3 regions of the Hahella sp. CR1 genome follow, and region 2 is predicted to be linked to each of the others. Evidence: predicted binding sites of a transcription regulator. Region 2 holds the regulator's gene; each other region holds the start of a gene.
The links. Region 2 encodes FliA, which starts transcription of late flagellar genes. Its sites were predicted from a motif close to CTAAAGTTNNNNNNNNNNCNGCCGATA; they were not measured.

Region 1 (4,213 bases), 360 kb from region 2:
CTACTCGCTTTCAAGCGATGACGGCAGCGACATTGCACTCACCACGACTACAGGCAACATCGATAACGCCGGCTTTGAAGTAGGGTCATTCAGCGGAAACAACGCAGGTATTGTGAGTGATAATGGCACCACCACCGCTTTGGTGACTGGCGACATCGTCATCAACAACGTGGGTATCGGGCCCAGCTTGAGCACTGACGACACGGCTTCCACTGCGAATGCGGACGGTAGCGCCATCGCGAAAGCGGCTGCGATCAACCGTTCGTCTGACCAGACTGGCGTTACCGCGCTGGCTAACGAAAACCGTGTTAACTCAGGCAACCTGACTACCACGACTGCCTCTGCGACGATTACGGTCAACGGCGTGTCCATCACTGCGAGCTTCAGCACCACTGACGACGTCGCTGTGAAACAGGCTGCGATCATCGATGCGATCAACCAGAAATCCGGTCAGACTGGCGTTACTGCGGAAGTACTGGACTCTGACTCCTTCACTCTGGTGGCTGCGGACGGTCGTAACATCGACATCAGCGGCGCCACAGCGATGGCCAGCATCACCACCACGACCTTTGTCAGCTCTGTGACACTGTTGTCTGGCGGTCAGATAGACGTTGAATCCAACACCAACTCTGCGGGTCTGGCGAAAGCGGGTCTGAGAATCGGTACATTCGGCGGCGCTGAAAGCGGCTCTCTGCTGCAGGATGTGGATATCTCTACTGTAGCTGGCGCTGAAGCGGCTCTGAAGGCGGTGGATAACGCACTGCAGACTGTAACGTCCAAACAGGCGGAACTGGGCGCCATCCAGAACCGCTTCCAGAACACGATTGCGAACTTGGAAGTGAACAACGAGAACCTGAACTCCGCCAACAGCCGGATCAGGGACGCAGACTTCGCATCCGAGACCGCAGCGTTGTCAAGGGCGCAGGTACTGCAACAGGCCGGTATCTCGATATTGGCGCAGGCTAATGCAAGACCCCAGCAAGTCTTGTCGCTCCTGCAGTAACGGAGTGAACTAACGTGAAATACCGGCCGGATGTTCTCTTCCGGCCGGTTTAAGCGTTAAGACATGCTAAGAGGTGAGATATGAATGACGTTAAGACTACTGAACTGAGTATGGCGGCGGCCACTAAACCCGTGAACCTGCCGTCTGCTCAGTCCGCGACGTCGTCACCTCCGATTGAACCTAAGGTTAAGTCCGGGGTAGCAACGTCTACGCCTGATACGCAGGCTGCGAAGCAGAGCTCTGCAGCCCAGCCCACCAACGACATTGCCAATAAGCAACAGCAACAGTTGGAGAGGGAGCAAAGCCACGAGCTTAGGGAAGCGGTGACCAAGTTGAATGAATACGTTCAATCTGTGCAGCGTGACCTGCAGTTCGAATTGGATGAGGTCTCGGGAAGAACGGTCATTACTGTTTTGGACAGAACCACAAAAGAAGTAGTGAGACAGATTCCCGATGACTTGGCCCTTAAGCTGGCTCGCAACTTGCAGCAGGATGAACCAGTTAATCTGTTTTCCGCCAAGGCGTGAGGCTTGGCGGAATCAGATAGGGTTCGGCAGGAATTTACGATCCGTAACAAAAAAAGGGGCAAAGTTTTGCCCCTTTTTGCCGATAAATAAAGATATGATCGTACACACAATCCGCGAGGTTGGCGTCACATGGCAAGCGTTTCTTCAATAGGCATCGGCTCGGGAGTATTGACCAGCGAATTAATCGAGAAGCTGGCCAGTGCTGAGCGTGAGCCGACGGAAAAAAGGCTGAATCTCAAAGAAGATGAAGTGACGGCCAAACTCAGCGACTTGAGTCGTCTGAAAAGCGCAATTACCGACCTGCGTTTATCCGCTCGTACATTGAGCACGCCGGAAGCGATGTCCAGCAACACGGCGACTTCCAGCGGCTCTGCTGTTGGCGTTACCGCCAACACCTCTGCGAAAACTGGTTCATATGCGCTCACCGTCAGCAATCTGGCCGTTGCGCAATCATTGAGTTCCGGCACTTTCGCTGATAAAGACACCACCACTGTAGGAACAGGCACGCTGTCTTTTACTGTCGGCGGCGTCACCAAAAACCTGACCGTTGATAGCAGTAACAATACGTTGCAGGGATTGTCCGACGCCATTAACGATATGGGATTGGACGTTAACTCCTCCGTTATTTACAACGGCTCCTCCTACCAGCTTGTGTTATCCGCTTCAAAAACCGGTGTGGCGAACGCCATTTCTATTTCAGCGACGGATAACGACGGCAACAGTACGGATGGTTCGGGGATTTCCCAGTTTATTTATAACGCCACCAACCAGAATTTAACTCAGGACGTCGCAGCGGAAGACGCCGCCTTTACTTTGAATGGCGTATCCATCACCCGTTCGTTGAACACCGTCGATGACGTGGTGGACGGCCTGACCCTGACTTTAAATGCTGAAACCGCAAGCGCAGTCAACGTTACCGTTAGCAAAGACCTGAATGCTGTGACCGAAAGGGTCCAGGATTTAGTGGATAAATATAATGCTTTGCAGGAAATCATTAGCGAAGTCACCGCTTTTGACAGTGATACCGGAGAAAAAGGCACTTTGCTGGGCAGCTCCACTGTGCGCACTATCTCCACCCAGTTGCGCTCTACGCTGAGTTCAATTGTTCCCGGGCTGGAAAGCGCTAACGTCCGTAGTTTGTCTGAATTGGGAATTACGACCAACTCAGAATCGGGACAACTGGAGTTCAACAGCCTCACGTTCCAAAACAAGCTGCAAAGTTATCCGAATGACGTAGCGGCTTTGTTCGCCGACCAGGGGCGTACGACGGATGCGCAGGTCAAGTACGTCAGCGCCGGGATAAATACCAAGATTGGCTCGTACGCCGTTGATATCACTCAGGTGGCGACGCAGGGCGCTTTCACCGGCAATGTGGCGCTGGGCGGCTCAACAGTCATTGATGCGGATAACGACACCTTCAAGATCAAAGTCAACGGGGTGGAGTCCAACACCATTACTCTGACCGCCGGAACTTATACTGACAGTGAGTTGCTTGCGGAAATTCAGACTCAGCTGGATGCGGACACCAATATCGCAGGCTCTGGCGTGACTGTTTCGTTGGACGGCAGTAACCAGCTGGTGTTCACCTCTGGAGAATATGGCAGTACGTCCAAGGTCGAGATTACCGCCATCGACACCAATACCGCGGCGCAGCTGGGTTTGACTGTCGCCACCGGCGTAGATGGCCTGGATGTCGCCGGCACGATCAATGGGAAAGCCGCTACCGGTAAGGGCCAGTATCTGACCTCTGCGGACGGAGACTCGAAAGGGCTCAAACTGCAAATTACCGGCGGCGCCACTGGCGCACGCGGCACAGCGACTTATATTGAAGGGGTGGGAGACCAGATGGTCGACCTGGTGAACAATTATCTGTCCGCCGACGGTTTGATTACGGTCGCCATCAATGGCTTTAATTCACAGCTGGAAAAAATCTCTGAAGACCGGACGGAGTTGAACGATCGCATTACGGCCCTGACGGATCGGCTGGCGCGTCAGTTCACCGCCGCGGATTTGATTATTTCCCAGCTCAAGAACACGGAAAACTTTTTGTCCACGCAGCTGGAAGCGCTGGTGGCCAGCACCACTGGAAGCAAGGGTTAAGCGAAGGGCCTGATCCAGGCGCTTAAGATCACAGACGAGTAATTATGAGGTTGCTATTACAATGAACGCGTTACATCAGTATCAGAGCGTGAATCGTCAGACCAGCATTGTCGATGCGGATGGGCACAAGTTGATCCAGCTATTGTTCGACGGTGCGCTGGAGCGTATTACCATGGCGAAAGGGCAGATTCTCGCCAATAACTTTGAAGGCAAAAATCGGCTGATCGGCAAGGCGGTTGAAATCGTCGGCGGTTTGCGCGAGTTCCTGGACAAAGAAAAAGGCGGCGACATCGCAGAGCGTCTGGATGCTTTGTACGAATACATGGAGCGTCGCTTGTTTGAAGCCAACCTGCAAAATGACGCGACCATTCTGGATGAAGTGGCGGGCTTGTTGAAGCAAGTCAAAAACGGCTGGGACGGCATTCGTCAGGAAGCGTTGGAAAAAGGTCTCGTCTAACCTGGCCTGAACAGGCCGCTTTCTCGCAACCTTATGGAAACTCCGTCCGCTGTTGGCGGGCGGAGCTTCTAAACAAAGTTAAGCCCTCGCTCATGCGACGTTTCAATTCCCCATCAAACCTTCCAT
Region 2 (4,213 bases):
TCCACCAGTAAAACGGGGGATGGCGTGGAGGTGATCTGTGCGCTGGATTATAACGAGGACGATCAGCGCAGCAGCATGCCTGAGCAGGAAGGCCCACGCCCGACGCCCTCTGCGGTGGCCCGGGAGACGGCGGATCGCCACCGTCGCCTGGAGGATGAAATGTCGCGGGTGCGCGACCGGCTGGAAACGCTGAAAAGCAACGCCAGGCCCAAAGCGGAGCCTGCGCCGGCTTTTGCCGCTGCAGAACCGGCGGCGACGGCTTCCCGGCAAATCGGCGCCGGAGAGCCGGAAACCTCACGTATGCTGGCGGAAATGCGCGAAGAGATCATGCAGCTTAAAAGCATCATGCGTCAGCCTGTCGCCGCCGCGCATCCGGAAGAAAATCCCGGCCATCGCGAGCTGATCGAGCGCATGCAGGAAATGGGTATCTTCCGTGAGCTGCAAAACGCGCTCACCGCCAAGGCGGACCCGCGTAAAGGCGCGCAAGAACAATGGCGCAACCTGATGGCGCGTCTGGCGCATGGTTTGAAGGCGGAAAATGAAGAACTGATTCATCAGCGCGGAGTCTGCGCGCTGCTGGGGCCGACCGGCTCCGGCAAAACCACCACCCTCGCCAAACTGGCGGCGCGTTTCGTGGTTCACTACGGCGCCGAAAAACTGGCGCTGGTCACCACCGATCGTTTCCGGGTGGCCAGTCAGCAGCAATTGCAGTCCTTTGGACGCTTGCTGAATGTGCCGGTGTACGTGGTGGATGAAGAGAACAGCCTGGACGATCTGCTTGACCGTCTCGCCAACAAACGTCTGGTGCTGGTGGACACCGCCGGATTGACGCCCCAGGACCCGAATTGGGAGCGTCAGCAGAAAGACCTGAAAGTGACTCGTCACCGCATCAGAAATTATCTTGTATTGTCGGCAGTTAACCAACCGCAGGTCATGAAATCCACCTATCATTACTATAAGATGTTGGGGCTTTCCGGCTGTATCATGACCAAACTGGATGAAGCGTTCAGTCTGGGTGAAGTGTTGAGCATGGCCATCCTGAACCGGCTTCCGGTCGCCTATGTCACCGACGGACAGAAAATACCCGATGACATTCATCCGGCGAAAGCGCATGCCCTGGTGGCGCGCGCGGACGCTTTGTGGCGGCGGACCCGGCGGGAGACCGAACAAACTAATAACACCAGTCGCTTCGCTGCGGAACTGGTGGTCTAAACTATTGAGTGCGGGGTCAACGCCGCGCCGTCTAATAACAGGAGATATCTACCGGTATGAGTAAAGTACATCCGGTTCAAGTTATTGCAGTCACCGGAGGAAAGGGGGGTGTCGGCAAGAGCAATGTTTCCATAAATCTGTCCCTCGCGTTAGCGGACCTGGGACGTCGCGTCGTGCTGCTGGATGCGGACCTCGGACTGGCGAATATTGATGTGTTGCTCGGCGTCACCGCCTCGCGCAATATCGGGGATGTGCTGGCGGGGGATTGCACCCTGCGGGAAGTCATGATCGAAGGGCCGGGGGGGATAAAGATCGTCCCGGCGTCATCCGGCACCCAGCATCTTACTCATCTGTCTCCTCTTGAACATGCGGGTCTGATCAACGCCTTCAGCGACATCAGCGACGACCTGGACGTGCTGGTGATCGACACGGCGGCGGGTATCTCCGAACAAGTGCTTTCCTTCGTGCGCGCGGCCCAGGAAGCCCTGGTGGTGGTGTGCGACGAGCCCACCTCCATTACTGACGCCTATGCCGTCATCAAACTGCTCAACAAGAACCACGATATGTACCGTTTTCGGGTGCTCGCCAACATGGTTCGCTCCGAGCAGGAAGGGCGGCATTTGTTCGGTAAATTATCCAAGGTCACCGAACGCTTTTTGGAAGTTGCGCTACAATATGTAGGAAGCATTCCATTCGACGAAGCCGTACGCAAATCGGTGCAACGGCAACGTCCTGTGTACGAAGCCTATCCGCGCGCCAAAGCGTCGTTGGCGTACCGCCAGCTGGCGCAAAAAGTGGACAACTGGCCTTTGCCGACGGCGCCGAGAGGCAATTTGGAATTCTTTGTGGAGCGTCTGGTGCACAGTTAGACACGTGCCGGACGGAATGCGAGGGCTCGCCCGGCGGCTATATCCCGGGCGCTTGCGATAAGGCGTGATGGCTGCGCCGGACATATCCTCAAACACCCATGAGAACGTTTTTGTTGAAATCATCCGGTTTATTGCAGGCCTTGCGCGCAAATTCATGTCATTGGCGAACACTTATATGATGTATAGCGAGACGCGGGCGGAGCGCGCCGACACTTTGGTCAGGCAATACGCGCCTCTGGTCAAGCGCATCGCGCATCACCTGATCGCCCGTCTGCCCGCCAGCGTGCAGGTGGATGATTTGATTCAGGCGGGCATGATCGGACTGCTGGAAGCCGCGCAGAAATATGACGCCAGCAAAGGCGCCAAATTCGAAACCTATGCAGGCATCCGCATTCGCGGCGCCATGGTGGACGAAATTCGTAAAGGCGATTGGGTGCCGCGCTCCGTGCACCGCAACGCCCGCAATATCGCGGACGCGATACACACTATTGAAGCCCGCACCGGCCGAGACGCGTCGGATGCGGAAGTGGCGGCAGAGCTGGGCATACCCCTGGAGCAATACCACGCCAGCCTGCGCGACGCCAGTTCGGGGAAGCTGTTCAGCCTGGAAGAGCTGGGCGTTCACGGGGAGGGCGGCTCTGACGACGAAACGTTAACCACCGACAATCCCCTCAGCGACATCGAACAAAACGCCTTTCTGGAAAAATTGAGCGCCGCGATAGACGGTTTGCCGGAACGGGAGAAGCTGGTGCTGTCTCTCTACTATGACGAAGAACTCAACCTCAAGGAAATCGGCCAGGTGCTCTCAGTCAGCGAGTCCCGGGTCAGTCAGATTCATTCCCAGGCGACCTTGCGACTGCGATCCCGTCTCTCAGACTGGAAAAACAGCTAAATCAAGCCATTGCCTGCGCAGGTTAATGTTTTTTCGAAATCAGCATCCTGCGGTCATGTTTTCTAAAACAACTTGTATCAAAAAACTGGATAGTACGGCGCGACCAGCTAGACTTACTCAGTAGAGTAATGAAATCAAAGGGTTTCCAGCGTCGCCATTGTGGAGGTTACATTGGACAAGAACATGAAAATCCTCGTTGTAGATGACTTTTCAACAATGAGGCGGATTATTAAAAACCTGCTTCGGGATTTGGGCTTCACCAATACCGATGAAGCGGATGACGGGTCCACCGCGCTGCCGATGTTAAAAACCGGGAAGTTTGATTTTCTGGTCACTGACTGGAATATGCCCGGAATGACGGGAATCGAATTACTCCAGGCTGTTCGCGCTGATGATAGTCTGAAAAACCTGCCGGTGCTCATGGTGACGGCGGAAGCCAAACGGGATCAGATTGTCGCAGCGGCGCAGGCGGGTGTTAACGGGTATGTGGTGAAGCCGTTTACTGCGGCCGTGCTGAAGGAAAAGATAGAGAAAATCTTCGAGCGGATCGACTCATAATAAAACCGCAGGAATTACTATGACCAATGAACAGCAGCCACCATCCTCCTCCCAAGAGGAAATTGAGACGCGCTTGAGCGAGCAGGCGGCGAGCTTGATGGAGCACGTTAGTAAGGGGGACTTTGGCGAAGCGTTGCGGGTAATTTCCGACCTTAATGACACTCGGGACCGTACGCTGTACCACGAAGTGGGCAAGTTGACCCGTTCGTTGCACGAAGCCATACGCAATTTCAATATCGACATGGGCAATGTGAGGATGAATCAGGAGGAGGAGCTGTCGAAAATCGCTGACGCCTCTGATCGCCTTTCCTATGTGGTCGATATGACCAACAAAGCCGCCAACAAGACCATGGATATGGTGGAAGCGAGCATGCCTGTGGCGATAGAGATGAAGCAGGAGGCCCATGAGCTGAAGGAAGCCTGGGGACGACTGCGCCGTCGGGAAATGGACCCCTCTGAGTTCCGTGAGCTGTATAAGCGCATTGATAAGTTTTTGGTGGATCTGGCCGCTAACAGCGACAAGGTGTACACCAATCTGTCGGAAATATTATTGGCTCAGGACTTTCAGGATCTCACGGGACAGGTCATCAACAAGGTTACCGGTCTGGTCAAGGAAGTAGAAGTGAATCTGGTCAAGCTGGTCGCCATGGCGGGCAAGGTTGACCGCATAACAGGCATTCAG
Region 3 (4,213 bases), on a different contig from region 2:
TTTTACCGCCAGCGTTATAAGCGACAAATTATTAGAAATTCCTTAAAAGTTTCAGGCATCTAGGCGTCATAGCGAGAGAGGCTGCGGCGTTGGCCGCTAATACTCGGTAGTAAGTCATTAATACTTGGTTGTAGGCGATAGCAAAACCCATACAAAAATTAACCTATCTCGGGTGTACAAGTTTTAAACATCTTCCATTATTAAAGAGCTACTACTCAATAAAAAAGGAGTTATAGTCATGGCGACTCAGCAGCAAGCTATTGAAAGATCCCGCCTAGGTCGCCTCCTGGTGAACCGGGGATACATTACCGAAGGTCAGCTTAATGAAGCATTAACGGCGCAGACCGTTAATGGTCAACGCCTTGGTGAATTGTTAGTAGATTTTGGCTGGATAACTGACAAGGAGCTGCAACGTACCCTCCGGCACCAAAGCCGGTATCGCTACGCCGCGGCGTTCGTCGCTATGGCCGTGGCGCCGTTCCAGCCCATGGTGGCGTTCGCCGCCTCCCAGTCTGAAAATGAATCTTTACCGGTAGCCTCTGAAACCCTGTATCAAAATGCGTCGGGGCTGCAGGCGCTGGATGACAGTGAAATGAGCAATGTCGGCGCGCAGGGTTTCACTGAAGAGTTCCAGCAATTTTACAACATGGCCGCGAAGGCCCAGCTGGAAGGTCAGAATTCTGATAATCCTGATGAATTGCCTGGGCTGGACGGGGTTCAGGTGCTCGGGTCTCTCGGAAAACTATTGCTTCCAATCACTAATGTCCTGGACGCCGAAGTTGAAGTGGTCGGCGTGCAAATCGATCCCTCCCGCATCAAACCTTTGTTTAATGAAGACGGCGGCATGAACGTGACGCTTCCGAATCATATCGAGCGGGTCAGTTTCAACAATATTCGGCCGATGGGGGTATCGGCGGATGGTCCCACCATGGGCAGTATTCATTTGGAAGGGATCGAGTTCAGCGATAACTCGTATATCGTGGTGAAACCCTACTGAGTAGACGGTTCCTCCGCACGGCGGGCGAGGTAGTTAGAGCGCTCCGCCGGTTGCGGATCTTTTCCTTAGACGATGTTGTTTCAGGCCGCGCAGTTTGCGGCCTTTTTTATGTCCAGGAATCTAAGCCTGCGCGATGGCCTGGGCGTCGCCAACGCTTTTCTCCACGCCGTTTTTGCCGTACAGCTGCATTTGCTGGGACTGGCCGCGGATGATCTGCATCATCTTGGTCGTGCGCTGCTGTGAGCGGGCGATAATGCGTCCGTTGACTTCATTCAGCTTGTGTATGTTGGCGAGGCTGCTTTCGCACTGGCGGTAAAGCTTCATCACGGGAGGCGCTTTTTCCTTCAGCAGAGAGAGAAAGCGATCGATGGGCAGACCGGTTTTGCTGACCCACTGCGTACGAGTGCGCGCGTGGCTTTCGATTTGTTGCAGGAGAGGGAGCTTGCATTCGATGATGCGCTGCAGCGTTTCAATATCGCTTTGCTCCAGAGAGTCGCGTTCCTGCTGCAGCACATCTTCAAGTTGGGAGAGAGTTTGTAGATCCTGTTTAAGCAGATCAATAAATACTTTCAGATCGGCGGACATGATGCCCTCACAGTGTTATCAGAAGTCTTGCTCAAAATTAAGCAATTTCTCTGCCACACTGCGTGAATTGATCTGATAGGACCCGTCGGCCAGCGCTTTTTTGATCTTTTCCACCCGTTCACTATCCACGTCGGGCAGTTTCGCCAGTTGCTGTTCGACTTTCCTGATGTTCTGAGCCTGCGAACTGAGGACGACTTTATCCCCCGAATCTCCGCTTTTTTCGGGAGCCGCCGCATTTTTCCCGGCGTCTACATCGACTTTCTCAGTCTTCTGCAGGTTTTCCCGGGACTTGATATCGTTCACTGGAGGTGAACCGACACCCTTGATATTCATGGCCTTACTCTCTTAAAAACTTTAATTACCTAACTTATCGGCTCAATGCAGGGAAACTTTAGCGAGATTTTCAGAATTATTTTATGAATGTCGCCATTCTACCCGAAACAGCGCGACCTGTACGTTCACAGGGGCGTTCTGACGTGGCCTGATCCTATGACTTCCGCCCGCACCATGCGGTTGCTGGAGCTGTTCTTCACCATGATCTGTTGGCCGCGTCTGCCATCCGCCATGGCGACCCCCGGCATTTTCACGCTGAAGTGGGAAGTGGCCGCTTCTATCACCACCATGTCGCCCTTATTAATAAGTTTAGGCGCTTCCAGCATATTTGGATAGGGCGCGGAGCCTGCTGTGACAGGGCGTCGCGTGATCATGCCGACCACGTCTTCGGTATTTGTGTAGAAACCATAGCGTAAGTCGATGATATTCAACTCTTTGGTTTCCAGATCCTCTGGCGCCAGCGCGTAATCCCGCGGCACGCCGGATTTGATGGTCACGATTTGTCTGTACCGCTCCATTTGTACGGGCACGTAGATCTGCCAGGGGCTTGGGGTGTCGCAGCTTACCTTTAGCGTCAGTCTTCCGCCGTTGGAGCTGGCTTCCTTGACAGCTGGCGTCTGTTCACAAGGGGAGAAGTTAAGGCGGGAGTCAGGTTCGGAGACTTCATAAACAACCCGTTCCTGAAGCTGTTCAGCCGCAGCTGCAGCGAATCGCATCATAAATTCTTCCACAGCAACGGAAGTTTGTTGCCGCCAGACCGGAATGGAATTGCATAAGGCCGGGGCTGAAAAAACGAGAATGCCGATATACATCAAGCCGGTTATGCGTATTTTCATTTTTTGTCCTATGCTTTACTTAGCTACCGGGTAGCCGCTTGCGCGTCGCCAATAAAATGACGGTGTGCGACAAGGCACGCAAAGTCTGTGCCGGGCTGGCGAGCTCATGCGGGGCGCCACCTCGTCAGCGCCCCGATCCGATAGTTCGGTAATCTACAACAAACAGCGGAGCGCCCTTTATGGCCGGGGTATTAGACAGCGTAAACCAACGTACTCAGTTAGTCGGACAGAACCGCCTGGAGTTGCTCCTGTTTCGGCTGCAGGGTGAGCAGATATACGGAATTAACGTTTTTAAGGTTAAGGAAGTTCTGCAATGCCCGAAGCTGACAATGATGCCTAAACGACATCCGGTGGTCAGGGGAGTGGCTCATATACGCGGTGAAACCATCCCTATACTTGACATGGGAATGGCCACCGGGCAGATGCCCGTTCCTGAAAAAGACGTCAACAACTGCTTTGTCATCATCACGGAATACAACCGTAAGACCCAGGGCTTTCTGGTGTCCGGGGTGGAGCGTATCGTCAATATGAATTGGGAAGATATGCATCCGCCGCCAAAAGGCGCAGGCAAAGACAATTATTTGACGGCGGTGACCCGCTTGGAAAACAAGCTGATTGAAGTCATTGATGTGGAGAAGATTCTCGCCGAGGTCTCTCCAACTCGGGATACCGTCGCGGATGAATTCATCGATAAGGAACTGGCCGCCAAGGCGATTGAGCATAAAGTGCTGGTGGTGGACGACTCCACTGTGGCGCGCCGCCAGATCGTACATTGTATGGATGCGGTGGGCGTTGAGGTAGTCACCAAAAATGACGGTCGCCAGGCCTTGGATTATCTTCGTTCGCTGGTCGCCGACGGCAGTCGCATTGACGATCATCTCAGTCTGATGATTTCAGACGTAGAGATGCCTGAAATGGATGGCTATACGCTGACGACCAACTGCAAAAATGATCCTTCATTGAAGGATTTGTACATCATGCTGCACACGTCTTTAAGCGGCGTTTTCAACAAGGCGATGGTGGCGAAAGTCGGCGCAGATGATTTCATGGCCAAGTTCAACCCCGATGAGCTGGCGCAGCGAGTGACATCTGTGCTGAAAACGATAGAAGAAAGAAGACAATAACACCGGCTGGCGTAATTACCTTCAGCTGTCGACGCGCTTGGCGCATAACCGGTCAGGGCAGGATATTTTCTGGTTAATAACGCAGACTACGATAAGTTTCGGGATTTCCTCCAAAAAGCATGTGGCATTGTACTAGGCGATAACAAGCAATACTTAGTGCAAAGCCGCCTGCGGCGAATTATGGCGGATGAAAAGATTGAGACCGTGGGCGAGCTGGTCGACAAAATGAGTCGATCCATGCGCTCACCTTTGCGGGAGGCGGTGGTCGATGCGATGACCACCAACGAAACCCTTTGGTTCAGGGATGTTCATCCATTCCGGATTCTGGAAGAAAAAAT

Region 1: a site for FliA is predicted at 1,589-1,615, ahead of fliD (flagellar filament capping protein FliD). Genes of this name have one in related genera too.
Region 3: a site for FliA is predicted at 1,951-1,977, ahead of flgM (flagellar biosynthesis anti-sigma factor FlgM). Genes of this name have one in related genera too.

The regions. Positions count from the first base shown of each region.
Region 1 is NZ_JAPELK010000004.1:528,684-532,896, forward strand. It holds gene ONV78_RS13030 (flagellin) at 1-1,003, shown strand, start outside; gene ONV78_RS13035 (flagellar protein FlaG) at 1,084-1,530, shown strand; gene fliD (flagellar filament capping protein FliD) at 1,660-3,630, shown strand; gene fliS (flagellar export chaperone FliS) at 3,692-4,087, shown strand; gene ONV78_RS13050 (histone deacetylase family protein) at 4,190-4,213, opposite strand, start outside.
Region 2 is NZ_JAPELK010000004.1:171,344-175,556, forward strand. It holds gene flhF (flagellar biosynthesis protein FlhF) at 1-1,212, shown strand, start outside; gene ONV78_RS11415 (MinD/ParA family protein) at 1,269-2,081, shown strand; gene ONV78_RS11420 (RNA polymerase sigma factor FliA) at 2,257-2,973, shown strand; gene cheY (chemotaxis response regulator CheY) at 3,145-3,531, shown strand; gene ONV78_RS11430 (protein phosphatase CheZ) at 3,551-4,213, shown strand, end outside.
Region 3 is NZ_JAPELK010000002.1:510,515-514,727, reverse strand. It holds gene ONV78_RS07825 (type II secretion protein ATPase) at 239-997, shown strand; gene ONV78_RS07820 (flagellar protein FlgN) at 1,118-1,582, opposite strand; gene flgM (flagellar biosynthesis anti-sigma factor FlgM) at 1,601-1,915, opposite strand; gene flgA (flagellar basal body P-ring formation chaperone FlgA) at 2,041-2,751, opposite strand; gene ONV78_RS07805 (chemotaxis protein CheV) at 2,931-3,875, shown strand; gene ONV78_RS07800 (protein-glutamate O-methyltransferase CheR) at 3,945-4,213, shown strand, end outside.